Regions from separate parts of the Liquorilactobacillus satsumensis genome, predicted to be linked through region 2. Evidence: predicted binding sites of a transcription regulator. Region 2 holds the regulator's gene; each other region holds the start of a gene.
What was found. Region 2 encodes NrdR, which represses ribonucleotide reductase genes. Its sites were predicted from a motif close to ACACNATATATNGTGT; they were not measured.

Region 1 (10,913 bases), 730 kb from region 2:
AACTCTCAAAATATCCAGCGTAGCTCCTTGACTATGTTTCACAGATTCAATTGCCTTATTCAGGGCAACCTCAGCCCCGTCAGAACCATCAACTGCTACCAAAATATGTGCATATTTATGAGCCATTTCATCCACCCGCCTTTAACGTTAGAACTGCTTTCTATAGTGCTATCATAGCGCTGCTGCTGCAAAACTTCAAGCAATTTACGTAATAGTGCACGTCCTGGTGTTTAAACTCTTGTCAGTCCCAAACATGCCAACCCTACCACAATAAGCGTTATTATCAGCAGATACTTGCTGCCAAAAGCTGTCCGCAAATAATGGCGTCCCTCTCGATTAGCGGCCCACCACATGCGTAGTTTGCTCCAGTTACGGGCTAATATGTAAGCACCAATTATGCCGCCACCTAGAATAATGATCCCACTAAGCTGATCTGCTCGAGCAGGTGCTAGCCGACGCAACACGAACGTCAAAAAGTCTCCCAAGACAAAGTTATTAAAGATATGCAAACCAATCGACCATTTAATCCCATAGTTCAGTGCAACATAGCCAAAGACGAGTCCAACCATAAATGCAAAGGGGGTTTGCACAAAATTAGCATGATATAACCCAAACATATACGCTGAGATGATAATTGCCATCTCATTTCCATATTTTGCTAAACTTCGCAGTAAATATCCACGAAAAACAATTTCTTCTGTCAAAGGTCCTAACAAAGCTGCATATAACAACATTGAAAAGCTTTGACTGGAATGTGTCGCGGCCTCCAACTGTTGCGTGGCGCTAAAGCCAATCAAGTTGACCAATTTTTCAAATAGCGCACCATAAATACCTGCCACAATCTGCAGCGTCATCAGGATCGCCGTTAGACTGAAAAACTTTTTCCATGAAATCTGTTCTTTTCCCGCTATCCAATATTGCCTGCGCAAACGAGGTGGCGACACAGCTACAATAACTAATAAGCCGACACCGATCGCCCAAAAGTAAGGTACTCCACTTTGCTCAATTGCACTTGGCAACATATTTTTGACTGCCGAATTATTACCAATTAACAAAAAAACAGAGGCGATTAATGCGACAACTTGAAAAACCACAAAATAGATCGCTGTCACCAATAATGTTTTCCCAAGTTTTTTTTGAAACTTTTTCTTTGCAGAGTTATTAATAGCTGCCACTCCCTCTCAAAGCCTTCTTTAGCTGGGTCCAAAACTTAGTTTGTTTACACAAGTATACTGTTTTCTCTTTATGCTTGTAAATATATCCTTAGGTAAAAGAAAAGAGCCATAACAAAACTCAGTTTGTCACAACTCCGCTATTTTTTAAAACATTTTATTTGAGCAAAATCTGATGCTTTTTTTTAAGCGTTTCTATCTGTGAACTAGAAACTTTCTTAAGTTCTTGCAATTTATCCTCAATCAACTCAAGAACCTTGATTCTATCACCTAGATTCCCTACAAAGTCGTACTGATCTCCATCAAGAATCAACAACGGTGAGACGTTGTAATTATGCATCCAATCATCGTAATATTGTAACAGCTTCTTGTAATATCCGACAAGTGAAGGATCATTTTCAATAAGTTCATATTTGCGACCGCGTTTTGTAATCTGCTTGATCATTGTTTCGTAAGAGACTCTGATAGTGATCATTAAATCAGGTGCTTTCTTCTTGGCAGCATAAGGCAGCTCTTCCATCATATTATTCAACAAACTTTTATATATCTGATATTCGACATCAGTCGCATTACCCATCTCTGTATTCATCTTCATGAACAGTTCATCTTCATAAATTGACCGATCCAGAATGTTATTGTCACCTTGCATTGCCTCTTTAATCATTTTAAAACGCCTGTTTAGAAAAAATGTCTGCAATAAATAAGCATATGGATTAGTAGCTTCTTCATCCCCAGCAGCTCTTTTTTGAGCAGCGATCTCGTTTCCCTTGTAAAATAGCGGTAACACCGGGTTATCCTCCACTGGTTCGAAAAAGGCTTTGGTTCCCAATTCCTTAGCCAAAATGCCTGTTAAACTGGACTTGCCGGATCCAATAATCCCAGATAATGTAATCAAAATGATCGTTACACCCTTTCTAATTCTTCTATTCATAGTGCCGTTAGCTTTGATCTTCAAAAACCCTGTGACGGAAACAAAAAGCCTTGAAGATTAAACGCATAAATACTCTGTTACATTTAGTATACCTGCCAGTAACAGTCACTCAGTCCATCGACTCAACAAGTACCAATTACCATCATACTCGGTCTCTAAATAAAAATAAAGGATTGCTTTTACACAAGTGAATGTATTAAAATTAAATGCAACCACTGTATCTTGTAGGAAAAGTAAAAGTGAGGTCATATAAGTGAATAAAGTTTATCTTGCAGCACCATTTTTCAGCGAACCCCAAAATCAGCGAATTCAAGCAGTTAAAAAAGCATTGCAGCAAAACAAAACCATTGATAGCGGAAATATCTTTTTACCTCAAGAACATCAATTTGAAGAAGAAGAATTCGGCAGCCGTGCTTGGCAGCAATACGTTTTTGCTTCAGACATGCGTCAAGTTCACCGTGCTGATCTGCTTGTGGCAATTATCGATTATAAACTGGAAGGCGGAGAAAATGAGAGCGACTCTGGCACTATTTTTGAAATTGGGGCTGCCTTTGAAAACAAAACCCCTATTGTTATCGTACAATTTGATCCGCAAAAGAAACTTAACCTAATGATTGCACAAAGTTTGACGGCTTATTTTGATGCCAGCGGTGATGGCCTAAAGGAACTTGCAACTTATAATTTTGATGTTCTAAAATCAAAACCGGCACACCGTGAGGTCTTTTAAGTGATGATTCAGCAAATTTCAAAATAAAAACTAGGCCATCGCATATTAGCGGCCTAGTTTTTATTTTGAAATCCATAAGATCTCCACTCATTAATTTTGAGCTGCTTGTTTACCAGCTAGTCGCCCAAAAGTTTGTGCATGACTAGCCGCTGTACCCGGAACACGATCTGGGTAACTCCCAAAGAAAAAGCCGCCACTGTCATTTCCAGCTGCGTATAGATGATTGATTGGCGCATAATCCTCATCCAGAACTTCCATCTTTTTATTGACGCGCAACCCATCAAAGGTACATAGTAAGCGTCCGCCTAACATACAGCCATAGTATGGTGCTTGAGCAACCGGAGTCAGCCTGTATGCCTCTTTCCCAAAGTCTTGATCAACACCTTGTGCGGATAACTCATTAACTCGAGCTACTGTCTTTAATAAGTTTTCAACCGGTAAATGAAGTTTTTCAGCAAGCTCTTCAAGCGTTTTTGCTTTAACGATCAGTCCTTTGTCGACATACTGTTCCGTATCTGCTTTCAATTTCTCAACATTTGCCATATATCCAGGAAAACCAATTCGTGCACATCCTAAAGTATGAAATTGAGCTGCGTATTTCCCAAAATTACTGTCCCAGATCATCGCATACAAGTACCCTTTTTGTTTACTTGCTGCATTCACAATAAACTCATATGGGGTTGATTCATTTGCAAACCGTTCACCACGAACATTGACTTTCAGTAATGGATGACTTGCCAACCACAACCAGTCTTGATAAGTTTCGGTTTGAACGTACATATCTTCAGTTCGAGTCCCAATTGGTACTAATCCCCTATCAAAAGTACATCCTGCAGGCGCTTCATCTTTAATTGCTCCCACATTCATTGCAGCCATAATTCCAGCCCCATCATTACGTGGACTGTCATTATAGACATTCTTTTTTAAGGCTAATGGATTCCATTTTGATAATAACTCCTTATTCGCTGAGTAACCTCCTGTACACAGAATCACGCCTTTAGTTGCCCTAATTTTAAAGTATTTATCATCGATAAGATTCTTAGCAACAATCCCCGTGACAGTTCCATTGTCTACTTCCAACTTTACTAATGAAGTGTCAAAGAGCAGTTCAACACCCATTTCTTCGACTTTTTCTTGGAACCATTTTCCATAAGAAGCAAAAGTGTTATCATCCTTTGTTACGTCGTTTTGTGTTGGAAATGCTTTATAAATCGGATTCTTTTCTCCAATATCTGGCTCAGCGCGAAGATGTGCCCCATGCGGCTGTAACACATTATCTTCCACCCAATTGACTGCTTCAGCGCTGTTGTTTACCCAATGATAAATTAAGCCTTCATCAACATTATGCTGTGCAAAAGCAGCTAGATATTCCACTAATTCAAACTTGTTTATTTTTATGCCTGCTCGTTTCTGAGCATTAGTATCAACCCCACCTAAGCTAAGCCGTAAAAGATTAATAGTGTGTTCTTTTTCAATTACGAGCGTCTTTACCCCTTTTTCAGCAGCAGCAGCGGCCATTAATCCAGCATTACCTGCACCAATTATCAAAACTTCAGTGCTGATCAGCTTAATATCTGTGGTATTGTAGTCCTTACTATCGTCGTTTGTATTCATAAAAATGCCTCCTTTAGCTTGGCTTTTACCTTATAATAAGTGAAATTGTGAGCAAATTCAACCTATTAAAATTTTCGTGTCCCTATATTTCTTCGATATTATTTTTAAGGAGATAAACACTGCGCTGTATCCCACCTCAAAGATATAGTATTCTTATGACAAAGGGGAGGTTACAAAAGATGTTAAACAAAAATAAACTATTTTTGATTCCACTATGCTTGCTGCTCGTGGGGTGCAGCTCGCAAAAGAAACCAGGAACTGAAAAACAATCAGCAACCCGAACCGAAAAGAAAGTACAGTCAGCTGCCAAAAGTACCCAAACAAACAGCCAAAAAGCAAGTGCTAGCCAAGAAGAGTCCACTACTAGCTCTGCAGCTGCATCTTCTCAATCCGAGCAACAAGCATCCCGCCTTGCTCAACTGAATCATGAGCTCATTACACATCTGGGCACTGTTTTGTTACCACAAAATGATGGTCTCACTAGTGGTAGCGATAAACTCAATGCGCGTTATCATGGAAATGCTGCTAATTATACCGTTAGCTATAGTGTTGGGACACGTGCCAAAGATTTTAATGATTCTAGCGTCGCACAGGAAATTCCTTATGCTGAATTTACAAAGAAAACCTATTCGTCTGCCACCGAGGCTGCCCAACAAGTTACCCACCGAACTGCAAGTGATTCTCAGGGCTTACCAACAGTCGATTTGGGACATAATATTAAAGGATATCTTGATTCAGGAGCGGGACAACGGTACTTATCTTGGAACGAAGGCAACTGGTCACTGAGTGTGCATGCTGCTGCCGTAAAAAATGAGGATCCTACACAGTTAGCCAAACAAACAGTTGCAGAACTTGAGAGCTATCTTTTGCCTGCACCACAATCTTATGGTGAAATCCGCTTCAATGTCGGCTTAAGTTACGGAAGTCGGGAGCAACTCGTGCGGTGGCAAAAGGGCAACATTATTTATGAACTGGAGACACATGATCCTTCAACTGCAATAAAAATGGCAGCCAGTGTGAAATAATTCTTTTCCTTATTCGTATTGTCTTGCACCGACCGTACGCGCCTCCCATTATTTTTAAAATCGGCTTCAACTAAAAAGCAAGACTGCCACAAAGATTGGAAGATTCTCCAACTTTATCACAGTCCTGCTTTATTTTATTATCTTTTACCATACCACTTTTAAACTTTCGCCTGCTGCCACGTTAATTATTAGGCAACACCCAATAATTATCGTTATTATGCTGCTTGACATAATTCTTAAATTCCGTTGATTGATAGGCTTTTTTTACTGCCTTTGCCCAAGCAGTCTTTGCATTTTTCTTAGTGGTTACAGCTACTAAACGATACTCAGAACGTAAAGTCTCTGCTAGTAATATTTTTTTGGTAGAGATTTTTGCACTATAAGCAACCGAACCAGGTAAAACAACATATTCAAAATCTTGCTTAGACCGTGGAATGGTAGCAGAGTCCATTTCAGTAATTTTTAAATTGTACTTATTAGTAGCGATATCTTTCTTGGTTGCCTTAATCAGATCTGTCCCTTTCTTCAAGGTAATCCAGCCAGCTTTGACCAGCAAATTATACGCACGTGCAGTATTGGCAGGATCATTTGGAATTGCAATCCGGTCACCGAAAGCAACATTTTTTAATGTTATTTTTTGCGCTGGATAAATACCAGTAGGTACGGTTGGAATTGGCGTCAGTGCAACCAAATTTGCCTTCTTTTCAGTATTAAAATTCTTCATGTAGGCCGTATGCTGATCAACACTCAAATCCACTTGACCCTCGCTAAGTGCAACATCTGCGTTCAACAAATTATTGAAGGATTTATTTGTCACATGATAGCCTTCTTTTTCAAGAATTGGTTTAATTCCCTTGAGAAAAAGCTCACTGTAAGGCCCTGGAGAACTGCCTAGCAAAATTGTTTTTTGATTATTTGAACTGCTCTTTTGACCATGCAAAGTGAAAAATGCAAGTACCGCAATTAGTAAAACCACCAAAAGCGTAACACTTAATTTAAAGCGCGAACTTTTAAACAACGACTTCCCACTCCCTTTGATTACTCTATTTTTCAAAACAGAAAAGCCTGCGCTAGCGTATGGTTTGCAAACAAAGTAATTTTTTATCTAAATTAAAGCTTATCTAAAGCTTGTTTTAAATCCGCAATTAAATCATTCACATTTTCAATCCCAACCGAAATTCTAATTAAATCAGGTGTAATTCCTGTTTCCTTTAATTCTTCTGCATTCAATTGCGCATGTGTCGTTGAAGCCGGATGAATGATTAAGGATTTGGCATCTCCCACATTGGCCAACAGTGAGAAAAGCTTCAGGTTCTCAATTAAATCCTTGCCGGCCTGTTCTCCCCCAGTTAATCCTAAAGTGAAAATCGAGCCTACACCGTTAGGAAAATCGCGCACTGCTAATGTATGATACTTGCTGGACTCAAGTTCTGGATATTTGATCCAAGCCACTTTAGGGTGATCATTTAGAAAAGCAATAATTTTTCTTGTATTTGAAACATGTCGTTCAATTCGTAAAGATAGTGTTTCCAGTCCTTGCAGCAGCAGAAATGAATTAAATGGGCTGATTGCCGCCCCAGTGTCACGCAAAATTTCAGCACGGACTTTTGTGGTAAAAGCACCGCCTTGTAAATCAGCAAAAACCAATCCATTGTACTGAGCATTCGGCGTCGTAAATTCCGGATAGCGCGTACTTGCATGATAATCAAATTTCCCATTCTCAACGATCACCCCACCCATTGAGGTTCCATGCCCCCCAATGAATTTTGTCGCGGATTCGATTACAATATCGGCACCGTGTTCCAACGGCCGGTAAAGATAAGGTGAAGCAAAGGTATTATCAACGAGCACTAAAATTCCGTATTTATGCGCTGTTGCTGCGATTGCATCAATGTCGAGTAAATTGATATCAGGGTTCCCAATCGTTTCCAAATAGATTGCTTTTGTGTGCTCATTGATATATTTTTCATAATTTTCCGGCGCATCAGGATCAACAAAATGCGTAGTAATACCTAACTTAGGCAATGTCACATTCAGCAAATTATAGGTGCCACCATAAAGTGTACTGGCTGCAATTACCTCATCACCTTGTCCAGCAATATTGGTAATTGCGGCTGTAACAGCAGCAGCCCCACTTGCTAGCGTAACTCCACTGGTTCCTGCCTCAAGTGCCGCCACGCGTTCATCAACTACCGCTGTCGTTGGATTTGTAAGCCGATTATAAATATTACCGGGGTCACGCAGCGCAAAGCGATCAGCTGCCTGCTTAGCATCCTTAAAGACGTACGAAGTTGTTTGATAAATTGGAACTGCCCTAGCACCTGTTTCATCGACTGTCTGTCCTGCGTGGACCTGTAAAGTTTCAAAACTCAAATTTTTTTCACTCATGAAAATTCCTCCTTTAGAATATACGCTGTGCGACAATTTTTTATAAGATACACAAAAACGTCCCTGCAAAAATATTTGCAGGGACGTTTTCAACGTGGTACCACCCATCTTCATCAGTTCCAGAATAACTGATCTCATAGCACAGATAATGCTTGGGATTATATCGTATCCTTACGAATCATTGGCTTGCACCGCCGATTATGACTCCGAGCTCATCTTCAGCCTCATTTAACCGTACGTTTTCACCAACTCGTACTCTCTATCAGATTAAAATTAAGCCTACTCTTCTCATCAAAATCACATATCTTATTGCAAGTATCCTAACATTCGTTCATGCCAACTGTCAATACCTTTTTTTATTAATCTTCACGACTTATTTTTAAAAAAATTGAGTACAGACTTGACGTTTTGGTTAAAAAGTCATAATCTACTTATAATAATATTACGTTGATGGGATGAGTAATATATTTGCGATGATATTCAGAGAACTGGGCATGGTGCGAACCAGTTATCATCCATATGTGAAAATGGTCCCTGAGTGAAAATTGTACGAACTTTAATCTATAAAGCAAGTATAATTCGGGTGCGCCCGTTAACGCAGCAGTGTATCGCATTTTAAATGCCGTACACGTAAAGAGTAGTCATTGTTAATGACTAGTAAACGGGTGGTACCGCGACTTTTCGCCCCGCAATCCTTTGATAGGATTGCGGGGTTTTTTGTACTTGTATTAACCTTAAGGAGGTTTCAATATGTCTTGTGTCAGTATTTTGTCTGGTCTAACTAAAAATGATGTCCCGGTGGTCCCTGGTTCTTTAAAAATTCTCATCTTGAACCTAATGCCTACACGCCAAGCCACTGAAAAACAATTTACTCAACTACTTGCACAGATTCCACAAAATAGTACCGTAACTTTTTGCGTTCCAGAAACTCACCAATTTCGACATCCAGAAAAAAATTTATTTGAGAAATACGTAACATTCGCACAAATTCAACACAATCACTATGATGCTCTGATCGTCACCGGAGCCGCAATTGACCAGCTACCATTTCAGGTAATTGACTACTGGGAAGAGTTAAAAGAAATCCTAACATGGCGGCATACTCATGTTAAAACCAGTCTCTTTGTCTGCTGGGGAGCGTATGCAGCTGGGAATATTGAGCATCTTTTTACGGGACTGCAACTCAAACATAAGCTCAACGGAGTTTATACTGTTAACGGAATTACAATGCCACATTCACGCTATTTCACTATTCCATCCCAAAATGTTAACAAACGAGCCCGCGTAATAGCTGGAAATAATGAATTAGGCGCCGTTGTGATTCATGATCCCATCACCGCTTCATTATACGTCACCGGTCACCTTGAATATTCGACTGAAACTTTAGCAAAGGAATACCAGCGTGATCTCCGCCTTGACCCAACCACTCAGATTCCTTATAACTATTTTGATGAAAACTTATGCGCCCAAAACACCTGGAGAAAAAGTGCCATTAACTTTTATCGCACATGGCTCGGAAAAATTTCGAGCACCAAGAACCAGTGTCCAGCTTCTGCCGACTAAGCTTTGGATTAGAAGTGTCGACACCCGGCGTTCAGCCGCCGTTGACTAAGTCCTGAATTACAAAGTAACCTGAACTTGGTTACGCGTAATTTAGGCTTAGGTGCAGGTGGTTGCGGGGTGGAGCACGTTATGATAGAAGTGCGCAAAAAGGCGGGAGGCCTTGAAGATTAGCGATAGGTAACACAGGTAATTGGGCTTGTTACCGGTGTTACCTCAGCTAAGCATAAAGGGCTGCCTTTTGAAGCACGTTAAAAAAGTGCCACCAGTCCAAGGGACCTTCAGCACTTCCATAAAATTTTGTTTTTTTAAGAATTTTTACTTGTTGCTTTAAAGATAGACCTTGTCTCACGCCAAATCTTTTGTGCAACTGTTGCATGATTCATTGTATAAAGATGGATGCCGTCAACTCCATGTGCTACTAAATCAATAATCTGCTCGACCGCATAGGCTACCCCCGCGTCTTCCAAAGCTTCCTTATTGTTTTGGTACTTGTCTAGCATCTGGCTGTATTTATGCGGAATTGGAACCCCCGAAACTTTCGCAATTCGCTCAATTTGCTTTTTGTTAGTACAGGGCATAATCCCTGCTTCAATCGGCACGTTTATTCCCGCAATTTCAGCCTTTTCTTTAAACGTATAAAAACTTTCGTTATTGAAAAACAGCTGTGTAATGAGATGATCGCTACCAGCATCAATTTTTTTCCTCAAACAAGCAATATCTTCAACAAAACTGACCGCTTCCCGGTGCTTATCGGGATAGCACGCACTCGCAATGCTAAAAAGTGGACGTTCCTTTTTTACAAACTCTATCAGTTCATTTGCATGTGAAAAATCACCGACCGGTTTCCTGCCAGGAATGAAATCCCCCCGCAGTGCCAAAATATTAGTTACATTAATTTCTTTTAGCTGATCAAGTAATGTAAGTACCTGCTCTTGTGAAAGATATAAACACGGAACATGCACAACCGCAGGAATGTTTAATGTATTCTGAATAAAATCAGCAATCTCAAAAGTTCCTTGGTCATGACCGGTTCCGCCAGCTCCAAGTGTCACAGAAATAAAATCCGGTGCAATTTCTTGCAGACCCTCAAGTGTCGGAATGATACGCTGAGACGAAAGCTCATTTCTAGGCGGAAAAACTTCAAGTGAAAATACTGTTTTACTGTTAAAAAGCTCCGTTAGTTTCATTAACACTGCTCCTAACCTTCCGCGTGGCTTCAACAATATTTCTCAAACTTGCAAATGATTCTTCTTCCGAGCGCGTTTTTAATCCGCAATCCGGATTTATCCAGATCCTATCAAGCGGCAGTTTCTTGATGATTTGCTCAATCAAGGCTTCAACCTCTTCTTCTGCCGGAATCCGAGGTGAATGGATGTCATACACGCCGGGACCTACCTCTGTCTGGAAGTCTGCAGCCGCAAGTTGGTCGATCAACGTAAAATCAGCACGTGAGGCCTCAAACGAAATCACATCTGCATCCAGCTGATCAATTG
Region 2 (10,913 bases):
TTCTGCAATCCTTAAAGGAAGGTCGCGGTAAGAACGAATGTGATGATTGTAAATTTGAATATGCGATGGGCAGTTCATTGGACGTAATTCCAACATTTCACCGTCGCCCATATCCATTGGAGGAAACATATCTTCACGGTAATGATCCCAATGACCTGATTGCTTATAAAGATCAAGGTTAGCTAACACAGGAGTATAGACATGTTCATAACCACGCGAAACTTCTTTATCAATAATATAACGTTCAATTGTCCGGCGGATTGTGGCACCCTTAGGCATCCAGTAAGGTAATCCTGCACCAACTTTAGGATCAACAAAGAACAAATCAAGTTCATTTCCAATCACACGATGATCGCGTTCACGGGCTTCTTGCCTTCTTTGCAGCTCTGTTTCCAATTCTTTTTGTTTAAAGAATGCAGTTCCGTAAACACGTTGCAGCATTGGATTACTTGAAGCACCCTTCCAATAGGCACCTGCGACTGACAGCAATTGGAAAACCTTGATTGAACTTGTCTGTGAAAGTGTCGGTGTTTGCGAAACATCTACAAAATCGCCCAAACGATGTACGAGTACCTGATCTTTTCCTGTTTCTTTAATAAGTTCAGTTGTATAAGGATCATCTGCAACTAATTTAAGTGCCGCTGCTTGTGACAATACGGCTGCTTTAACCGGAACATTTTGTTTCACAATTGCTTTCATCTTTTGCGTAATTTTTTCAAAATCAGTCTCAGCAACCTGGCCCTGAGCATTATCAGTATCAAGATAAAATCCGTGCGCAGTCTCCTGCACTTCTCCAAAATTCATTGTCGGATAAAGTTCTTGCAGTGCAGCACCTAAAACAAGTGCTGCGGTGTGCCATAAGATCCGCAAACCCTCTGCTGTTTCTTTCGTAATGATTTCAATTTTTCCGTCTTCTACAAGCGGAAACTCGTAGTCAATCAGCTCACCATTAAGACGCCCAGCTACTGCCTTTTTAGCTAAACTAGTACTAATTGACTTCGCAATCTCTTCCGTTGTTGTTTCTTTTGCAAATTCTTTGACCGTTCCATCTGGAAATTCAAGCTTAATTTTTTCCATAATTCTCAATACCTCCCCGTAAAAATAAATAAAAAAAGCCCCTAACGTGCGCTTGCACATTAGGGACGTTAAGAACGCGGTTCCACCCAAAATTTAAAGTCATGCTTAGCATAACTTCCTCAAGACGTTGCTAACGAAACGAATCGTTCCAACTTTTCATTGGAAAAACAAATGGAAGTGGTCAGCTATATCAACTGGACAGTTTTCAGTTAGTACCGTCCATCCCTGCAAGGATAAGCTCTTTATCTTCCACGGTTAACATCTATTATTAAACCACTATCTTTTTGTTAATTCAAGACTAACTTTAGATTTTAAGAATGCCTTCTATTACGCCCAATGACTGTGTATTCTCGAGCTAAAAAGCGAATGCGTTCCATGATACGGCGTGCCTTAAGTGGCTCCGCCTCACCGCGATTATTAATTGTTAAATACTGCTCCTGCAACTCTTTCATTGATAGATTTGAACTAAAAAAGGTCGACAACTCTTCTTGCATTCGATATTGTAAAATAACGCCCAAGACATCATCTCGTAACCAGCTTGACAGTTGATCAGCACCTAAATCATCGAGCATTAAAATCGGAGCTTTTTTAACACTTTCAATCATTGCCAGTGTACCGCCGCCACTAATTGCATTTTTAAGTTCAACAGCAAAAGAAGGAAAATGAAGAAGCGTCGACTGGTATCCTTCTTCGGCTAAGCCATTTGCAATCGCTCCTAGCAAGAAAGTTTTACCTACACCGAAGCTGCCTTCCAGATACATCCCTGGAATAAATGTTTGCGGTTGCGCAATATATTGCTCAATAAAGTTCCCAGCCGCAGCCGCAACTTCTTCACGTCCTTCTAAATCATAATCCGACAATTGTGCAGCTTTAACACTTTTAGGCATATTCAAAGAACGGACACGTGCACGCACAGCCTGTTGCTTTCTAGCAAGCAGTAATTGTTCACTTGGGACATACGCAACCTCAATTAGATGATTATTCAAAATCAGCTGGGGCCGATATCCTGGTACTGGAACTTCTTCTCCATTTGCCAACTTTTTTTTAATTGTCACAAATTCGTAAACCTTACTTGCACTGCGGACGAGATCCTCTTTTGATAACTCAGTTTGATTTTCTTTAATAAACCGTGCAACTTCTTGATCAGCAAAAGCTTGTCGAATCAGTTGTTGATAATTTTTGGTCCAGTTGTGCTTTTTTAACTGTTGCGCAAGTTCATCACCGACGTTCTTCATTTTTTCGCCCCCTTCTTACTGTTTCTTTTTAAATTTGCTAAGACGCGCTTTTAACTTCTGCCGGTCTGCTTCGCTGAATTTAGATTGCGGTGTTAACTGTGCTCCATCCTTTGCCCAATCAGGTAACTTTTCTTTTTGAATTACCTGCGTGCGTCTGCGCGGTCGTGTTTTCGAAGTCGGCGTTTTTTGTTGCTTCTTAAGTGAATTGAAACTGCGTACCTGCTGCATTGCTTCTTCAGGAGTCGCGATCTTTTTTTGACTCCAATCGGAAATCACCGCTTCAAAAAAATTTCGATTCAACAATGCCATTTCTCTGTCAATCATCATGTAATGAATCAAAACATTAATCACAGCAGGGTGAAAAAGTTTCTTTTGTCCAACCCATTCTAAAGTATGCAATTCAGAAGCTGTCGCAAAGCTCCCTTTTTCCTTTTTCAAGACGCGCAGAAAGTCTGCCGGTGCATAGGCGCGACACGCATCTAAGAGTCCTTGATCTTCTTGTCGCAACTGAGGAACATCTTGGCTGGTAACAGCTTCAGCCTGTGGCTGGTTCACCTGTTTTGTAAGCGCACCTTGTGGTTTTTGCTGTTGTACTAACTTTTCAAAAAGTGCAAAATCAACTTTGTTAGTTGCTACATTTGCGGCTTGCTCCAAAAGATTAACCAGCGTAAGCTCATCAAGTCCATAAACTACGTGTGCCACTAATAATTTTTTTTCATGCTCCAACACCTGCTTTGTATCTATAAATGAATGTTCAAGCAGCGCAACTACGAAAGTACGATCAAGTCCAGTCTCTTTCCAACTCATCTCAGGCTTTTTCGTCGCAGAGCTCTCGAAAAGACTTGCTAATCGAGTCTTTTGTTGCAGTGTGCGCGGTTGAATATTGAAAACTTCCAAGAAATGTTTAGTCGTCTCAACTGCTTGTGGGTGCTCAAAAAGCGGGTTAAAAAAGTAGTGCTGCAGCGCTTTAAATTGCTGCTCTCCAACAGTCTCAAGCAAGAGTGTCCGCAAAAGATCATCTTCAAAAAATGCACGTGGAAGTTGGGGTGCCTGTAATTCGTAAAGAACAACTTTCCCCAATTGATCTTCTTGTTCATACGTCCGTAACAGTCCAATTGCTTCTAATTTACACCGTGCCTCATATAGCTTATTTGCTCCCATATCCAATAGCTCTAACAGAGTTGTGTGCATTCTGCGTTCAGAGAGCGAAACCCTCTGTGCAACAAACGTGCGCAATAGCATATAAAGACTGAATGAAGCTGCTCCAATCAGGGGTTGATATAGTTTAATGACTATTTCAGGATCACCTGCAAGCAACTTCTGCCGAGAAAAAACAATGAATCCATCTTTGGGTGAAAAACTATCGTTAACCATCGTCAAGCTGGTCACTCCCCCTTACTGATCATCGGATTCATTCTCATTTTTATTTTTATTTTTTTTATCACGTGCCATCATTTCCTTGAGTTCTTTCAAGAAAACTTTCATGTCCTTAAATTGGCGATAAACACTCGCAAAACGGATGTAAGAAATTTCATCAACATCCGCCAATAAGCCCATTACATATTCACCAATCAGTTGACTGGAAACTTCATTTTCGCCTAATGACCGGACCTTATTTTCAACGTCATCAACGATGCGTGTGATTTCATCCATACCTACCGGACGTTTTTCTGCAGCACGGACAATTCCACGTAGAATTTTCTCGCGGTTAAACTCCTCACGTGTTCCATTCTTTTTAATGACAAGTAACGGTGTCGCTTCAACTCGTTCAAAAGTAGTAAAGCGAAACCCACAGGCCTCACACTCGCGTCGGCGCCTGATTACATGTCCGCCATCAGCAGGTCGGCTATCAACCACGCGCGAACCATTATGATGGCAGCGGGGACATTTCATATTTTTCACCTCGTTAAAATACTATGCTTTTTCTGCAAACCCATTCGTTATAAGCCATTTTAGCACTTGTGACAGGGTTTCTTCAACTTCTTTAGTATTATCAATCACAATGTCAGCACGTTGGTTGCGCTCTTTTTCGGACATTTGTGCTTCAAGACGTTCCTTGGCCTGCTGTTGCGTTAATCCATCGCGGTTCATTAAACGTTGAAGCTGCAATGTTTTGCTGCTTGAAATCGTCATTACACTATCACAGTATTTTGCATATCCGCCCTCAAATAATAAAGGAATTGCCAACACAAGTAGCTTTACTTTTTTTTCTTTATAAACCTTTAGTTGCCGATAAATCTCTGCGTGAATCAACGGTCCCATAATGCGATTCAAGCTCGCCAGCTTATGCTGATCCGCAAAAACAAGATTTCCCAATTTTTGACGGGCTAACTGTCCCTTAGAAGTGAGGATCTCCGTGCCAAAGACCGCCACGATCTGCTTTAAGCCCGGAGTTCCAGGACATGCCACCGTGCGTGCGATTACATCTGCATCGATCACGACTGCACCTGCTTTTTTTAGGTAATCGCTGACAGTTGTTTTGCCAGCTGCAATGCCGCCAGTCAACCCCAAAACATATGTCAATTATTTCACCTTCTGACATTGCGGGCAAAAGGTGGTCCCACGCTGCCCGACCACTATTTTTTTCAGTGGTGTTGCACAGCGTTCGCAAGGCTGTCCTTTTCTGCCGTAAGCATGTAGTTGTTTTTGAAAAGAACCTGCGTGCCCAAACGTATCAGTATACGTAAAGACAGTTGTCCCTCCTTGGCTAGTTGCTCGTGCTAGCTCAGTGATAATTTCATCATGTAAGCGATCAGCCTCACTTTTGCTGAGGTGTGCAGCAGGTGTCTGCGGATTTATTTTACTAGACCATAAAACTTCGTCTGTATAAATATTCCCCAACCCCGCAACAATCGTTTGATCTAGTAAGGCAGGCTTAATCATTTTTTTCTTATGTTTCAATCTTTCATAAAAAAGTTGCTTGTCAAATAAAGCTGCTGTCGGCTCGGGACCTAGCTTCTTTAACCCTGGAAGTTGTTGGACCTGCGCCGTTTTCACCAAATGCATCCTGCCAAATTTGCGCACATCATTGTATCTTAATTGCTGACCATCAGAAAGTGTAAAAACAATGTGCGTATGTTTTTCAAGTGGAGTTTTAGGATTTTCAACAAAGTACTTTCCTTCCATCCGTAAATGGGAGACAAACGATATCCCAGTATCGAAATTAAAGATCAAATATTTTCCGCGCCGTGTAATACTTTCAATCGTCCGTCCACGCAATTCTTGTTGAAAGCTCTGGGGATCCCCATTGATAATTTTGGGGTAATAAATTTTCACATTCTCAATCTGGGCGCCAAGTACTAATTTTTCAAGCCCGCGACGCACCGTTTCTACTTCTGGCAATTCCGGCATCTGCTTTTCTTCCTTCCATCACAATCTTACTTAGTATCAAACCACGTGCTGCCATGAGAACTCTCTACTTTAAGCGGAACTTCTAACGAAACAGCTTGATCCATCACTTGCGGCACAAGTTTTTCCAAGCGTTCAATCTCATCATCGGGCGCCTCAAAGATCAGTTCATCATGCACTTGTAGTAGCATGACTGCCTGAAGTTTTTCTTGCTGCAGCATTTTTTGCATATTAATCATTGCGACTTTAATAATATCAGCCGCACTTCCTTGAATTGGGGTATTCATCGCTGTTCTTTCTGAAAAAGAGCGTAGATTATAGTTCTTGCTCTTAATGTCCGGTAGATAGCGACGCCGTTTGAAAAGTGTTTCAACGTATCCTTTTGCATGTGCCTGCTCAACAATCCGTTTCATGTACTCGTGGACTCCTGGAAAGATTTCAAAATATCTCTCAATAAACGCCTTGGCTTGTTTGCGTGTAATTCCAATATTTTGTGCCAGACCATAGTCGCTGATTCCGTAAACAATTCCAAAATTAACAGCCTTCGCTTGCCGCCGCATGTTAGGTGTCACCTGTGTGGGCGCATCTAACCCGAAAATCTGCATTGCCGTATTGGCATGAATATCAGCACCAGCTTTAAAGGCCGTTTGCATATTCTCGTCATGTGAAATATGCGCTAGTACGCGCAGCTCAATCTGCGAATAATCAGAAGAAAAGATTTCCCAGCCCGCTTTGCGTGGCACAAATACCTGTCTAATCTTCTTGCCTTCAGGTAATCTAATCGGAATATTTTGCAAATTAGGATCAACTGACGATAATCTTCCAGTTGCAGTCAAAGTTTGTGTATATCTTGTATGCACTTTACTATCCTTAGGTGAGATATATTTTAATAAGCCTTCCACATAAGTCGACTGAATTTTAGCAATCTGACGATACTTTAAGATATTATCGACAATCGGTGCCATTCCCCGCAATTGTTCAAGTACTCCGACAGCAGTTGAATAACCGGTCTTAGTTTTTTTAATTACCGGAAGTTTCAGCTTCTCAAACAGAATTACTCCCAATTGTTTTGGAGAATTCAAGTTGAACTCTTCACCAGCTTCATTATAAATTTCCAGCTCAACTTCTTTAATTCTTTCCTTGAACTCACTTCCCATTTGTTCAAGCCGCGCCTGATCAACTTTGATACCTGCCAATTCCATCGCGCCTAGAACTAGTGAGAGTGGTCGTTCCATCTTCAAATAGAGCTCTTCTTGCTGATTTTCTTTTAATTTCAGCAATAAGGGGGCCTTTAGCGTTGTAATCGCGTGTGCCTTACTGCACAAATGACCGAAAAAGATTTTATCATCTGTCGGGATTTGATACTTAGCTCCTTTCCCATAGATCTCTTCATCGGAGCGCACGTCTTCATAGCCATGTAACTGTGCCAATTTACCCAAATCATTACTGTTTTCACTAGTATTCAAAAGATAAGAAACAAGTAAAAGATCAAAATCAATTGCAGTTAAATTAATTCCAAGCCGTGCTAACCCTACAAAAGTTCTCTTACCATCAAAGAGGTCCACTTTCACCTTGGGATCAGCCAGTAATTGACGTAGCTTGGGATGCTGTAATAATTTGCAGTCTCGCGAAACAAAGTATTGAGCACCCAACACGAGTACAAACCCCACCAAAGGTGCTTGATGATAGTTAGCGCCACTCATTTCAAGGTAAAAAGAAATGCCCTGTTGCGCTTGAAAATTGCTCTTTATGATAGTTTGCTCGTCAAGTACTGTGTAAGCAAATTTTTTTATGCTTCTTTCTGGCTGTTCTGCAGGATTTTTAGCCGCGCGTTTACGTAAGAAACTTTTAAAGTCCATTTCTTCATAAAAAGACGTTAGCTGTTCATTATTTTCCCCTGCCCATGCCAGCTCAGCGAGTTCAAGACTAACCGGTGCGTTCTGCCGGATACGTGCCAAATCTTTACATAAAAAGGCGGTCTCACGATCTTCTTCCAAGTGTTCCTTCATTTTCGAAGGTTTTAACTGATCGAGATTTTCGTACAATGCTTCCAACGAACCAAACTGTTTTAAAAGTTTGAGCGCCGTTTTTTCACCCACTTTGGCAACTCCAGGATAATTATCAGATGAATCGCCCACTAATCCCTTCATGTCAACAATTTGTGCGGGAGTAATTCCATATTTTTCTAAGACATGTTCAGGGGTATAGTTTTCAACTTCACTGACTCCCTTTTGTGTCACTGCAACTGTTGTCTTAGGAGTTGCTAGCTGTGTCAGATCACGATCACCAGTCACGATGACAACTTCAAAACCGTCTTCTTCGGCCCTCTTGGCCAGTGTTCCAATGATATCATCGGCCTCATATTCCTTTAGTTCATAGCTTTTCATTCCATAAGCTGTTAATAATTTTTGCAAGTATGGGAGTTGTTCAGAAAGTTCGGTAGGTGTTTTGGAACGTCCACCTTTATAATCTGAAAACTTGGCAGTTCGAAAAGTTTGCTTGCCGGCATCAAATGCAACTAATGCATGTGTGGGAGCTGTTTTTTCTATAATGTTATCGAGCATCGTATTAAATCCATAAATTGCATTGGTATGCAATCCACTGTGATTAACGAAGCGTTCTAACGATTGGTGCAGAGCAAAGAACGCTCTAAAAGCGACGCTGTTGCCATCGATTAATAAAAGCTTTTTTTTATTATTCATTTTTCGAACTCCTTTTAACGATTGTCTACCTTGCTTTATTCTACCAAACATTTTACTTGGAAGGTAGGAACTAGCTAGAAGTGCCGACAGGTATCGGTTAGGTTGTGTGCACGAACACCAAATTACAAAATCGTTGGGCTATGACGATGCGTAATTTGAGGTTAGGCGCATCAGCCTGATACCTGGAACACGTTATATAGAAGTGCCGACAGGTATCGGTTAGGCTATGTGCACGAACACCAAATTACAAAACTAAATCTGTTTAAGGTGAAAATTATTCTTAATCGAACTGTAGCTAATTACGAACTAAAAAAGCGACCTCTTTCCTAACGGAATAAAGTCGCTCGCATTGTTAAACTAAACCGGTTCGTGTCCATTACCCAGATTGACCGTTCTAGCAAGTTGAACTCAATTATAACACCCAGAACAAATTATTATTTGTTGTTAAAGCCAGTAAAGATATTCAGTAAACTGATAAACAAGTTAACAAAATCTAAATACAGCTGCAAGGCTCCCATTAGTGCCAAGTTGGTTGCCGAAACCTGAGCCCCAGTCTGCTGATAAAGAAGCTTGAATTTCTGTGCATCCCAAGCTGTTAAAGCTGTAAAAATAAGCACCCCGAAAAATGAAAATACAAATTGGATCATTGTGCTTTGCAAGAAAATGTTGATAACCGAAACAACTACCAAACCAATCAAAGCAGCCAAAGCCTGTGTGCCGATTTTAGACAAGTCACGTTTAGTCACGGTACCAATTGTAGCCATCGAAAGGAAGACCGCTGCTGCTGCAACAAATGCCATCGTAACATCTGCCGCGGTATAAACTGAGAGCACAATGCCAAAGAATAACCCCTGAATTGCAGCAAATACTACTAACCCGAGACCTGTGATAGCAGGAGCACGGTTGGCTTTAAAAGACATTGAAAGTGCAATAAAGAACTGCAAGCCGATTAGCACAAAGAGCATAAAGCGATTTTGCGCAATAAACGTCATTGTTTGTTCATAATAAACATTGTTGATTAAATAAGCAACGAATGCTGAGATTCCAACTGCGCCAGCCATAAAAGCATACATTTTTGCTAAAAAACTGTTTACGCCGGAACGCTCTTGATTAATAATTTTTCGTTCGTTATTCATTAACTACTCACCCCTATTTTTTTGTTTCGTTGACTACTGAAAATTCTTTAGGCGGCTTGACCATCAAGACCGCGTCAATAATACGTTCGTCACTCCCCTTAACACCAGTTACAGAAAGTGTAATAACTTCCTTCATGGTATCGACCTTGATCACTTCAAAGTTAAACGTGACATCTTCATTGTGATACACCGGTAAAACAAAATTAACTGATGAATTAACAACTTGACTGCCTGGCCCCGGCAGTAATTTTGAAATTGAACTGGTGATGATTCCCATCAGAAGGATTTGTGGTACAACTGCCCCTTCATAATCCATTCTTTTAGCATACTCGTCTTGAGTATACAGCGGATTGTTATCGTTTGTCATTCCCAAATACAGCATAATATCCCGATCAGAAATGCTTTCATTTACGGTCAGCGAATCACCTTCGGCTAACTCATCAATTGTTTTGCCCCGCCTATGAGTATCTTCTGACATATATAGCGCCACCTCCACGTAGTCTTAAGAATATTCTAGCATATCCACATTTATGCGACAATCGATAAGTTATTTAGAAAATATTAAATCTGAAAAGCTAGTCAAAAATCAGCAAAACTTTAAGTATCTAATTGCACCAGCATTCCAAGTTGATTCTTAATATTGTAAGCAAACACTAAGGGGCTGTGACAAAATTTAACTTTTGTCACAGCCCCGCTTTTATTCCAGATAAACGTGTTCCATAAGTCAAAATTCTCCGTCTAACTTCGAATTACTCATAGCAAAGTACTCGCTATGTTCGTAATTTCGAGTTAGCACTCAAATTTTCCCGACTTATGTCACACTCTCGCTTTTATTCCGGATAAACGTGTTCCATAAGTCAAAATTTTCCAGACCAATGTCACACTCTCTTACTATGCTATTGAGTTTGCTATCAATTTTGTTAATTAAGGGCTTTTCCTAAAAATTAATTATTTTTAAGACTTAAGCTGCTTAATAGTTTTTCATAAGCATACTCGTACTTTTGAATATCACCAGCGCCCATAAAGACAACCACAGCATCATGAAAATCAAGCAATGGTGACATGTTATCGACTTTAAGAACTGTTCCGCCCTTTGTGATTTTGTCTCCCAAGTCACTGCTTGAAACATTTCCACCATGCTCTCTAATTGAGCTGAAAATATCAGTTAAAAAGACTCGATCTGCTAAATTAAGACTGGCAGCAAAATCGTCCATTAGCGCAATCGTCCGACTGAAAGTATGCGGTTGAAAAACAGCGATGATTTTTTTACTTGGGTACTTTTGCCGTGCTGCATCAATGGTTGCCTTAATTTCTGAAGGATGATGCGCATAATCATCAATAATCGTCATGTCGGCCACAAATTTTTCTGTAAAGCGCCGTTTGACACCCTTAAAAGTCAATAGTTCTTCTTTAAT
Region 3 (10,913 bases), 1.4 Mb from region 2:
ATAATACAGCAATGAGGGTCTATTCGCATAGTTATTCAATAATTCATGCAATTCAGCTTTAAAAGCAGCATCATCTTTGAGTTCATTGAATACCTTGTTAACTTTTTCAAGCTCAGTCATCAATGTTTCAGGTACATATTGTCCACCAAAATTTTTCCCATAACGTCCAGCTTTTACTTTTTGTTCCTGCTCGTTCTTTAATTTCATAATTTTTGCACTTCCCTTACATTTTTTACAAACTGTTGAATCTTTTCAGCATCTTTTTGTCCATGAATTTCAACACCACTTGAAACATCCACTACTGCCGGTTGAACCTGATCGATCGCAACCCGTACGTTCTGTGGTGTTAGGCCTCCCGCCAAGACTAAGGGACGCTCAGTCTGGGGAATCTTCCGCAAGTCCACTAACTTTCCTTTACCGTGACTTGCATCAAGCATCAAATAATCTGCAGTAAAATATGGGTCAAAATGCTGATAATCAAAAACTCTGATTGTTTCAAGTCCTGCACTTGCTAAAATTGCACTTGCGGTCTCAGAATAAGTGCCATGCAATTGTGCCACTGTAATTGCACCTGCATGATAGATTTGTAAAATGTTTGCTACCGGTTCATTCACAAAAACACCAACTCTTTTGATATGCCTGTCGAGCCGTTTGCCCAACGCAAGGGCCTGTACCAGTTTTATTTGATGTCTGCCACTAGCAAACACAAAGCCTGCAAAATCAGGCTGCGCATCGTTGACTGCCTGAATGTCAGCCATATTCATTAATCCGCAGATCTTTACTTTTACCATTTTAAAACTCCTTAAATGCCCGAATCATTTCCCGCTTATTGGTGGCTTTCATCAAGGCTTCACCTACTAGGACACCTTTGAAATCCGCTTGTGCAAGTCGCTTAACATCAGCTGGACCACTGATTCCACTTTCGGCTATTACTGGAATTTTCGCTGGAACCAGTGACCGCATTTTAAAGCTATGTCCAAAATCAACTGCAAAATTCTTTAAGTTTCGGTTATTAATGCCGATGATTTTCGCGCCAGAACGAACCGCTCTGGTAACTTCAGTCTCAGTATAAGCTTCAACAATTGCTTGCATGCCAAGACTTTCAGCTAATTTTCGCAGATTACACAGCTGTTCATCAGTCAAAATTGCAACAATCAGCAAAATGATTGCTGCTCCATTCAATTTAGCCTCGTAAACCATGTATGGATCAATTGTAAAATCTTTGCGCAAGGTCGGAATTGAAGTTGCTGCACTAATTTCATTCAAATAGCGCAATTTTCCCTTAAAATAGTCGGGCTCAGTCAGCACTGAGATTGCGTCTGCCCCCGCTTGCTCGTATGTCCGCGCCACCTGCAGGTAAGGAAAATCGGTTACAATTGTCCCCTTGGAGGGCGAAGCTTTTTTAACCTCCGCAATCACATGGATTCCTGGCCGTTGTAACACCGCTAAAAAATCAGGTTTAGCAGTTGCATTCAATTTAGCAACCTCTTGCTTCAATTTAGGCAGCGAAACTTTTTCTCGCTGTCGTTCCAACCGATTATGCGTTGCCGTCACTAATTCATCGAGAATCATGCAATCACATCCTGTGAGCTTTGATTTTGCCGTGAAAACTCAATTAATTTATTTAATTCAGCTAAAGCTGCACCGCTATCAATTGTTTTAGCCGCAAGTTCAATGCCTGCTTGAATTGAAAGCGCTGGATGTGCTAAATGCAATGCTGCGCCAGTATTTAAAAGCACAACATCTCGTTTAGGTCCTTTTTGCCCCTGTAATACTGCACGGGTAATTTGAGCATTTTCGTTTGGATCGCCTCCCAGCAAATCAGCAGCGCTGCATTGCTTAAGTCCAAACTGCGCAGGGGTTATCGTATATTTCGTTAACTTGTGCTCCTTTAACTCAACTACTGCAGTTTCCGCGGCAGTTGTCAGCTCGTCTAAGCCGTCACGTCCATGAACTACCATAGCAGTCGCAACCCCCATTTTCTTCAATACATTAGCCAACGGTTCGAGCAATTGTTCATCATAGACCCCCAGTAATTGGTAAGCTGGTCGGGCTGGATTGACAAGCGGACCTAGAAGGTTAAATAACGTGCGAAATCCTAACTGCTTTCTTACCGGAGCCACATACTTCATTGACTTGTGGTATTCCTGAGCAAATAAAAATGCCAAGTTATTTGCCTGCAAACTCTGGTAACTCACTGCCGGTTGTTCTTGAATATCCAAGCCTAAAGCTTCAAGCACATCAGCTGCACCGCTTTTAGACGAAGCAGCCCGATTACCATGTTTAACTACTTTTGTTCCTGTCGCCGCAGCTACAAGCGCACTTGTCGTTGAAATATTGAAAGTCCCGGCTTTGTCGCCGCCAGTACCTACGATTTCAAGGACATTTTCTACTTTTGGAAATGCTAGTGCATGTTCGCGCATTGCAGTTGCAGCACCTGCAATCTCGTTAATCGTCGGTTCTTTAAATGCTAATGCAGTTAATAGGCTGGCTGTTTCCGCATCTGAGGTCTTGCCACTCATAATCTCATTTAGGATGCTTTTACTTTCTTCAAAGGTCAGGTCATGGTGGGCAACAATTTTATTAACAGCTTCTTTTATCATTTTGAATCCTCCATTTTTTACGTTAAACCAAAGTTACGCTCATTTAATCAAATCCCGAGCTGCCATCGCTTAACTCCCGTATAATGGATTTGAATACGTCTTTTTAATCTTAACCACAAACAATTTTGCTCCATTACACTTCTTCCCTTCCGCTGCAAATAATTTTACGACAAAAAATCCGCCCTCAACTAGTAACTAGTTAAGGACGGACTGCTCCGTGGTGCCACCTTAGTTCAATTAATTAGACTACTCCAAAAAAAGACTTCTTTTTTACATCTTTTTTGCTAATCAATCACTCTCTATAGAAGACCAACATCTTCCTGACAACTGACGTATGTCTTGACGTTTCCCCATACTATAATTCAGGGGAACCCTCAGTGGTCCATTTAATCATCTGCGTCCGATTGCACTCACAGCAGCGGCAACTCTCTTGGCGTGCACGATGATTTTGATCTCCACTTCAACGGTTTCATGAATGAGTATTAAATTAACAATAGATTAAACCCTACTTTCAAAATTGTCAACTAATTTTTAAATTAAGCCACACAACTTTTTACAAAGAATGGCAGCACAATTGCATCCTTATTCGCGAACTGCAATCAAATTTCTTTGATTGTCCAATACAAATTGTTGAAAATGCTTAAAACACTCGTCTAAAAAACTCAGTGTTGCTTGATCTGTCAATTGACCTTCACTATCGAATTTTTCTTTTGCAAGTCCAAGTAAAAACTCGTATCCAGGGAGTACAAATGCATTGATTCCTGGAGAATTAAGAATCTGTCGCAAATTATCTTGGGCTCTGGAAGTTCCCTGGACCCCAAGTGAAGTTCCCACAATCATAACCGGCTTAGTTGTGAGCGCATTTCCATAACAGGATAACCATTCTAACGTACTCTTGAGGCTGGCTGGAATGGCATGATCATATTCGGGAGTTGCAATAATAAGTCCATCTGCCTGCTTAATATCTGCAGCTAATTGTTTTACAACTTCTGGGACCGTTTCTAAAAGTTGTTCACTAAACAATGGAATTTCTGTGATCTCTTGGACTGTCAGTCGGACATTAATATTTTGATAACGTTCTTTCATGTAGCGCAGCAATAAGCGATTGTAAGAAAAAGGTGCATTATTACCAACTAGGCCAATCAGTTTAATTGTCATGCTTCACAACTCCTTTAGTTAAATTATGTGGATGATTTTTGGTGTCGATTAGCGTATAGACTGCATCGACAAAAGTCAAGACTACAAACCCAATGCCGCACATTATCAAAACGGCCTGCGGACGATCATTACCCAACATTTTGGCAATTGCATTAACAATTGTGGGCGATAAAAATGCACCCAGGTTAATTCCCATCAAAATAACAGATGTTGATAAATTTTCAGAATTCGCAGGCGCAATTTGTGCCATTCGGAAAAAAGCCTGCGGAAAGACCCAACCAAAGAAAAGACCTGCAATGACTACTCCCATCGTTACCGAAACAACTGACGTGGAGTACGCAATAATGAAAAAACCGACAGCGATTCCAATAAACGCTAAGGGCATGACATAATTCCCGATTGCACGACTAAGTCTGCCAAACACGATACTGGAAAACATTGAAGTGGCTCCCATAACTGCCAAAATAACCGAGGCTACTGCCGGTGTTGTAATATTTTGAATAGTTACAAAGCTTGCCAACTTGATTGTAATCATCATAAACATGCCAAACACTAACAATAACAGCAAAGCCAGCAGAAATACTTGCCCATTTACATGTTGCTTTACTGTTTTTTCTCCTGTTCGTTGTGCGTGTTCTTTTGGTATTTTAACAAACATGCCAAACAAAATAAGCGGAATCAAGGCTATTAAGTATCCACTAAAGGCTGCTTTCCAACCAAACAACACTAAAATCCCAAGTAAAAGTCCAAAACCGGCGTTGCCTAAGTTCTGCGCGGTATTTTGATATCCAAGCATATCCGCCAATTCTTGTTTTTGATAAAACAGATACATTAAACTCACCGAAAAAGGATTGAATAACCCAATTCCGCATCCCATTAAGAAGCGAAAAACGACAATTGCTACATAATTCGGAATAAGGATAGGCACTAATCCGCCCACTAAATAAAGGCTTAATCCTAACATAATAGTCCTTTTAACTCCCAATTTTTTAGCAATCACCGTTGAAAACATAATCATCAAGAGCACACCTAAATTGGGTAGAGTTGCTATCATCTCAATTTTTGCAGTAGATTCTTGCGCAAATGTTTTTTCTAATAATGGATTAGCTACCGCAATTGAGGGAGCTGTCATTGCTAATATTGAGATTGAAAGCAGTGACAACTTAAAAAGCCAACTATGTGTTTTCGTTAAAGTTTTCATAAACTGTCCCCCTATTTATAAACGTTTTTAGCTGGCTGGCTTGGCAAAGTCTGCTTGTTTTTAACGTACTTTGCTGCACTTAGACCGGCAATTCGGCCTGATGTCCAAGCAAACCCCGAGGCTAACCCTTCATATGCCGGATAACTGTGACCCTCATAGTAGCCGCCTGCATTCGCACCTCCAGTATAAAGTCCTGGGATTGGCCGCATTTCAGCATCCAGTACGCGCAAGTGTTCATCCACGCGCACTCCACCAATTGTTCCTAGGTGTGCTACTTGAGTTGTAAAAGCGTAGAAAGGGGCCTTTTTAATTGCATAAACTAAGGACTTTTTCGACTTTCCAAACTGTTGATCGACACGCAACTGCACACTGTCGTTATATTTTTTAACAGCTTCATAAAATTGTGCCGTCTCAAAATGAGCATTTTGTGCTAGTTCAGCAAGTGTATTGCCTTTATAAGCCGTCCCATCTTTTACTGCTGCTTCTGCAAGTTCTACAAAATTACCGGTTGTTGTATCCGCGCCAGGTCCAGCCTGTGAGACTTCCAATTTTCCACCATGCTCCGTGAAATCATTTAAAGTTGCAGTATCCACAACAAAATAATATTGGCCTCCAACTGACCAGCCTGCATTTGCCCACTCGACTGTGTCATAAACTACATCCTCATTCGTAAAACGCTCCCCATTCATATTTACCCAAAAAAGTGGAGTTAGTAATAATTGTGTCAATGGATTTTTCGCAAATCCAGCTAAGTGCTGCTTCGAAGTTTTGCGCGTAATTTTCGATTTTGCTAATTGGGCTGCATGAATTAATGCCGTTGCATCAATATTTTTTCCTCCCGCTTTGACCATTGCATCCAAGCCTTCACCCATGTTTGGCACACCAATCGTACGTAAATAGGGCGTCTGCATAACCGTCGCAACTCTTTTTTTGTCTCCTCCAAAACCACCTGTGGCAACAACCACTGCTTGAGCATGAACTTCAAACCGCTCCCCCGCTTCATTCACTGCACTAATTCCTGTAATCTGGCCTTCACTGCTTAACAGTTCCTGCATCGTGATTCCAAACTTGAATTCCACTCCTGCACGCTCTAAAGTCTGTTGAATTTTCTGATATCCTTGCGCTTTATCTTGGTACATGTGATAAGATCCACCCTTGTAATCATCTTCACGATGAGCAAATTGAGTTGTCGCAGCTGTTGGATTCAATTTAATCTTCATGCCCATCTGCTCTAATGTTTCCAAAGCTTCTGCAGCGCTATTTACAATTTTGTGAATCAATGGTCCATTAGCCAAAAAATGATTATAATTCAGCAAACGTTGCACAGCGGTTGCTTTTGAAAGCTGCAAACCAGCCGCTTTTTGTTCTCTAGAATTAATTGCAAAAAAGCCGCTCGAAATACGAGTATTGCCTCCAATTTGCTGCAATTTTTCTAAAACAATTACTTTTAGGCCCGCCTTAGCTGCAGCATATGCAGCTGCCAACCCTGTACCCCCTGAACCAGCGACAACAAGCTCGGTCATTATTACCTTTTTTTCCATAATATTTGCTCCTTTGCTAATTTTATGCTGTCTTTAATTTCTTTTCTTTGACAGTTCTAGTATAATGTTATCTATTGAACAAGCATATGTTCTAAATAACCTATTTTAATTGTCAAATCTATCTTTTTAAGATTGGAGGGTTAATTAAATGTTCCTTACAATCACATCTAAACCGCTTAATAATAGTAAGATAATCCCTTATAAAGCACTTTTAACACACCAAAGTACGATGATGTCTAAAAATAGCTCAAAGTTTCACATTTTTTTATTGAGAGCACTTACAACGTGCTTGCTGAAAATCGATGGTCAAAAATTACTTCTAAAACCAAATGAAGTCATTTTAATCAAAAAAATCAATTCTTTAACGTTACAGTCACTTTCCAAAAAATCTGCGCTGCAAATCCTACTTGAAAGCTATTCCGCATCTTATCCCTTCGACTTTGTCACAATGGGTGGTTCACCACTAATTCACGATATGATGCATAACACCAACCCGACTAAAAGTGTCTATATTGTTTTTCGCCATTTACCCGCTCAAATTATTCGTTCCTACTACAACCTTTTAGCCAACTTGGAGAACCAAAACACGGTCGCGGATCCTACAATTACATTTGAAAAAACCACCTTAATCGGTTTGCTTTTAGCTGAACTAATTCGCAATTATCAAAAAACTGTCTCACTCACAGACTCACAATTTCCAGATCAGAATATCCACCATGCTTCTGCCGAAACACAAGCCGGGATTATTTTTCAATATATCGTCGATCATATTCAAAATATCTCTGTCAAAGAGGCGGCTCACCATTTTGGATATTCGCATAATTACTTTTCACGTCTCTGTAAGAAAGTTTTTAAAGCGAATTTTTCTGAAAAAGTAACCGAAATTAGACTTGAGCTTGCTTGCAGAATGCTCTCATTAACCAGAAAAAGTGTCACTGAAATCAGTACAGAAATTGGATACGCTGATCCTACTAGTTTCTATAAAATTTTTAAAACTGCTACAGGAACCACCCCTAGTTCATTTCGCAATCGTTTCAATGCTGCTCATGCATTTCACAAATAACAACTAAAAAAGAGAGAGTGTGACATAAGTCGGGAGAATTTGAGTACTAACTCGAAATTACGAACATAGCGAGTACTATGCTATGAGTAATTCGAAGTTAGACGGAGAATTTTGACTTATGGAACCCGTTTATCCGGAATAAAAGAGGGGCTGTGACAAAATTTAACTTTTGTCACAGCCCCGTTTCAACATTAGATATTTGGAAACAAAGGGTATAAAAAAGTTCGCGACTTTTGTCCCAAATTCCCACTATTTATTCCGGATAAACATATTTTATTAACTCAACCCGCGTATTTCAACTGCATGCACGGGTTCTTTATTACTTTGCCTAAATCATACGCTGCTTACCAAATTCCCACTGTTGGTCCCACCATATAAACTCCAAAGGCCATCACAAGGAGACAAAGAAACGTTACGATCCACTTATAGCAGCCGTGCATGCGATACTCTTTTGGCAATACTTTAGCCTCCAATGCAAGTAAGAATCCCAGAACAATTGGCAACAAAAGTGCGTTCATAACTTCAACTGCAATTGCAATATTGACTAAATCAAAATTGGCTAACACCAAAATTGCACCAATTACATGCGCCAAAGTATACATAGCATAAAACCCGCTATTTTTACGACTTAAGGGCTCATTTAAACTATGCTTCCAATTTAAAACCTCAGTGATTCCCCAAGTACCAGCTAATGCCACTACCAAAGCAGCCACTAGCGCCCCACCTAAAATACTGGCACCAATCAGCAAATTAGCAGCTGTTCCTCCAATAAAAGGAGTCAATGCACCTGCCAGATCCCCAACCGTATTTAAAGACTTCGGATTTGTTGTATTTCCAACCGTGGCCGCAAAAGCGATCACAAAAATTAACATAATTCCCTGTGTAATAAAAGTTCCAACCAACGTGTCACGCCGTTCCTGTGGGATTGCATTCGTACTTAATTTTTTATCAACTACCGCCCCTTGCTGATAAAAAATCATCCAGGGCATAATAACAGCACCAACATTGGCAGCTACTAAGTATATGTAAGAAGAATGTCTCCATGGAATTGTCACTAATCCTTGTGCCATTTGAGCGATATTCGGTCGAATCATTATCACAGCGATGATAAACGCTAGTTCAGCTAATCCGAGCGCAACCCCGATTCGTTCAACCCGTCGGTAACTTCCGCTAAAAGCAATCCCCACTAACAGGAATGTTGCTAAAGGTACTGTAATCCATTTAGAAATTCCAAAAAGTTCACCGACTCCTGCAACCCCCACAAACTCAGTCAACAAAGCTCCAATCGCAGAAACTGCCAACGTTCCTGCTGAAAGCCACGCCCAACCAGTTCCAAAATTTTCGCGGATTAATTCACCATGTCCTTTGCGGGTCACAATGCCCAAACGAACTGTCATTTCTTGAGCCATATAGAGAATTGGAATTAACAATAATTGGGGCAAGAGCATTGTATACCCCCACTGCGTTCCTGACTGTGCTGCTGTAATCAGGCAACCTGCGTCAGTATCTGCTAACATAACGATCAATCCCGGACCCCAAATTTTCAACCAGCGATATTTGGCGTGTTTTTTCTCTGCTGACGGTAATACCTGTGCGGACTTCTTGATTCCATGAGTGACATTTGACTGCATTTTGACCAACTCCATTAACTGACTTATTTAATTGAATATCTTAGCAGGAATTGGGGCAGGTTTAAAGTTCAATCACAATATATAGTAAATAAAATGATATCGTGTACAACATATGGTTGACGAACGCCGCAAAATAATTAGAATAGAAGTTGAAATCATATTGGAGTGATAACTATGAACGAGATCAAAACAGCGCCCACAGCCCGTCTTAACCGCACACTTTCGACTACACTGGCGGTCATTAAAGCCGATGGTGAACACAGCAAATTTTATGCTTATAAAATCAGTTTGGTTCTCCAGGCCTTAACGCCTGATATTCATTTAAGGGCTCAATTAGAAGCGCAAATTTTCAATGAGATCACTAATTATACACACGAAATCAAAACCAGCAAAATTCGGGAAATTATTGTCACAGCCTTATTAGATACTGGACACTCCGAACTTGCCACAGCTTATAACGACTATCGTCAAAAAGATTTAGAACGCTGGGAAACTGCCACAAATCCGCAAGTCAAATTAGCGCAGCTTTTTGGCAGCAAAGATAAAATTGTGCATGAGAATGCTAACAAGGACAGTGAACTTTTTAGCACACAACGGGATTTGACTGCTGGAATGGTTGGCAAATCATTAGGCTTGAAAATGATGCCCGAAACAGTTGCCAAAGCACATTTACGTGGTGAAATTCATTACCATGATCTGGATTACTCACCCTTGACCGAGATGACAAATTGCTGCCTGATTGACTTTAAAGGGATGCTTAGAGATGGCTTTAAAATTGGCAATGCAAGCGTGGAATCACCCAAATCGATTCAAACTGCCACTGCGCAGATGTCGCAAATTATTGCAAACGTTGCTTCTAGTCAATATGGCGGCTGTTCTTCTGATCGCACTGATGAATTACTTGCACCATATGCGCTGCTTAATTATCGGAAACATTTGCGCGCTGCTGAAAAGTGGTGCCTTCCTGAAAAAAGATTAAGCTATGCTCAAGAAAAAACTAAAAAAGATATCTATGATGCCATGCAGGCCTTAGAATACGAAATTAATACCTTATTTTCTTCAAATGGTCAGACGCCCTTTACTACAGTAGGCTTTGGGCTGGGAACTTCTTGGATTGAGCGTGAAATTCAAAAAGCAATTTTAAAAATCAGAATTAAAGGTCTCGGTCAACAACATCGAACAGCTATTTTTCCTAAACTCGTGTTCACACTCAAACGCGGATTGAATTTAAAGCCGGGTGATCCTAATTATGACGTTAAACAATTAGCCGTGGAATGTGCTACTAAACGGATGTATCCAGATATCCTAATGTACGATAAGATTAAAGAACTCACTGGTAGTTTCAAGGTACCAATGGGCTGCCGCAGCTTTTTGCAGGGCTGGAAAGACGAACATGGTCAGGAAGTTAACTCTGGACGCATGAATCTCGGAGTTGTCACGCTTAACTTACCCCGCATCGCGCTCCAGGCTCAAGGTAACCAACAACTCTTCTGGGAGATTCTCAATGAGCGTTTGGAAGTTGCCAAAAAAGGATTATTGAATAAAATTGCCCGCTGTAAACAGGCCCAGCCGCAAAATGCGCCAATCTTATATGAATATGGTGCATTTGGAAAACGGCTGAAAGAAAACGAGGATGTCGATCAGTTATTCAAACACCGCCGAGCAACTGTTTCCCTAGGTTATATTGGTCTCTATGAAGTCGGGACAGTTTTCTAT

Region 1: a site for NrdR is predicted at 2,316-2,331, ahead of AB3Y88_RS05930 (deoxynucleoside kinase). Genes of this name have one in related genera too.
Region 3: a site for NrdR is predicted at 9,270-9,285, ahead of nrdD (anaerobic ribonucleoside-triphosphate reductase). Genes of this name have one in related genera too.

The regions. Positions count from the first base shown of each region.
Region 1 is NZ_OZ061606.1:1,278,521-1,289,433, forward strand. Features, by position in the region: gene AB3Y88_RS05920 (universal stress protein) at 1-126, opposite strand, end outside; gene AB3Y88_RS05925 (CPBP family intramembrane glutamic endopeptidase) at 231-1,175, opposite strand; gene AB3Y88_RS05930 (deoxynucleoside kinase) at 1,330-2,067, opposite strand; gene AB3Y88_RS05935 (nucleoside 2-deoxyribosyltransferase) at 2,357-2,830, shown strand; gene AB3Y88_RS05940 (FAD-dependent oxidoreductase) at 2,921-4,444, opposite strand; gene AB3Y88_RS05945 (hypothetical protein) at 4,624-5,469, shown strand; gene AB3Y88_RS05950 (MetQ/NlpA family ABC transporter substrate-binding protein) at 5,651-6,487, opposite strand; gene AB3Y88_RS05955 (O-acetylhomoserine aminocarboxypropyltransferase/cysteine synthase family protein) at 6,580-7,857, opposite strand; T-box leader at 8,296-8,549, shown strand; gene AB3Y88_RS05960 (homoserine O-succinyltransferase) at 8,608-9,420, shown strand; gene metF (methylenetetrahydrofolate reductase [NAD(P)H]) at 9,726-10,607, opposite strand; gene metE (5-methyltetrahydropteroyltriglutamate--homocysteine S-methyltransferase) at 10,585-10,913, opposite strand, start outside.
Region 2 is NZ_OZ061606.1:545,909-556,821, forward strand. Features, by position in the region: gene thrS (threonine--tRNA ligase) at 1-1,077, opposite strand, end outside; gene dnaI (primosomal protein DnaI) at 1,389-2,312, opposite strand; gene AB3Y88_RS02595 (replication initiation and membrane attachment family protein) at 2,328-3,686, opposite strand; gene nrdR (transcriptional regulator NrdR) at 3,708-4,205, opposite strand; gene coaE (dephospho-CoA kinase) at 4,227-4,835, opposite strand; gene mutM (DNA-formamidopyrimidine glycosylase) at 4,836-5,663, opposite strand; gene polA (DNA polymerase I) at 5,690-8,362, opposite strand; gene AB3Y88_RS02620 (Bax inhibitor-1/YccA family protein) at 8,797-9,498, opposite strand; gene AB3Y88_RS02625 (MaoC/PaaZ C-terminal domain-containing protein) at 9,512-9,976, opposite strand; gene murC (UDP-N-acetylmuramate--L-alanine ligase) at 10,443-10,913, opposite strand, start outside.
Region 3 is NZ_OZ061606.1:1,903,224-1,914,136, reverse strand. Features, by position in the region: gene trpB (tryptophan synthase subunit beta) at 1-207, opposite strand, end outside; gene AB3Y88_RS08810 (phosphoribosylanthranilate isomerase) at 204-791, opposite strand; gene trpC (indole-3-glycerol phosphate synthase TrpC) at 793-1,572, opposite strand; gene trpD (anthranilate phosphoribosyltransferase) at 1,569-2,603, opposite strand; gene AB3Y88_RS08795 (NADPH-dependent FMN reductase) at 3,186-3,761, opposite strand; gene AB3Y88_RS08790 (MFS transporter) at 3,751-4,962, opposite strand; gene AB3Y88_RS08785 (FAD-dependent oxidoreductase) at 4,974-6,503, opposite strand; gene AB3Y88_RS08780 (AraC family transcriptional regulator) at 6,652-7,566, shown strand; gene AB3Y88_RS08775 (NRAMP family divalent metal transporter) at 7,911-9,197, opposite strand; gene nrdD (anaerobic ribonucleoside-triphosphate reductase) at 9,372-10,913, shown strand, end outside.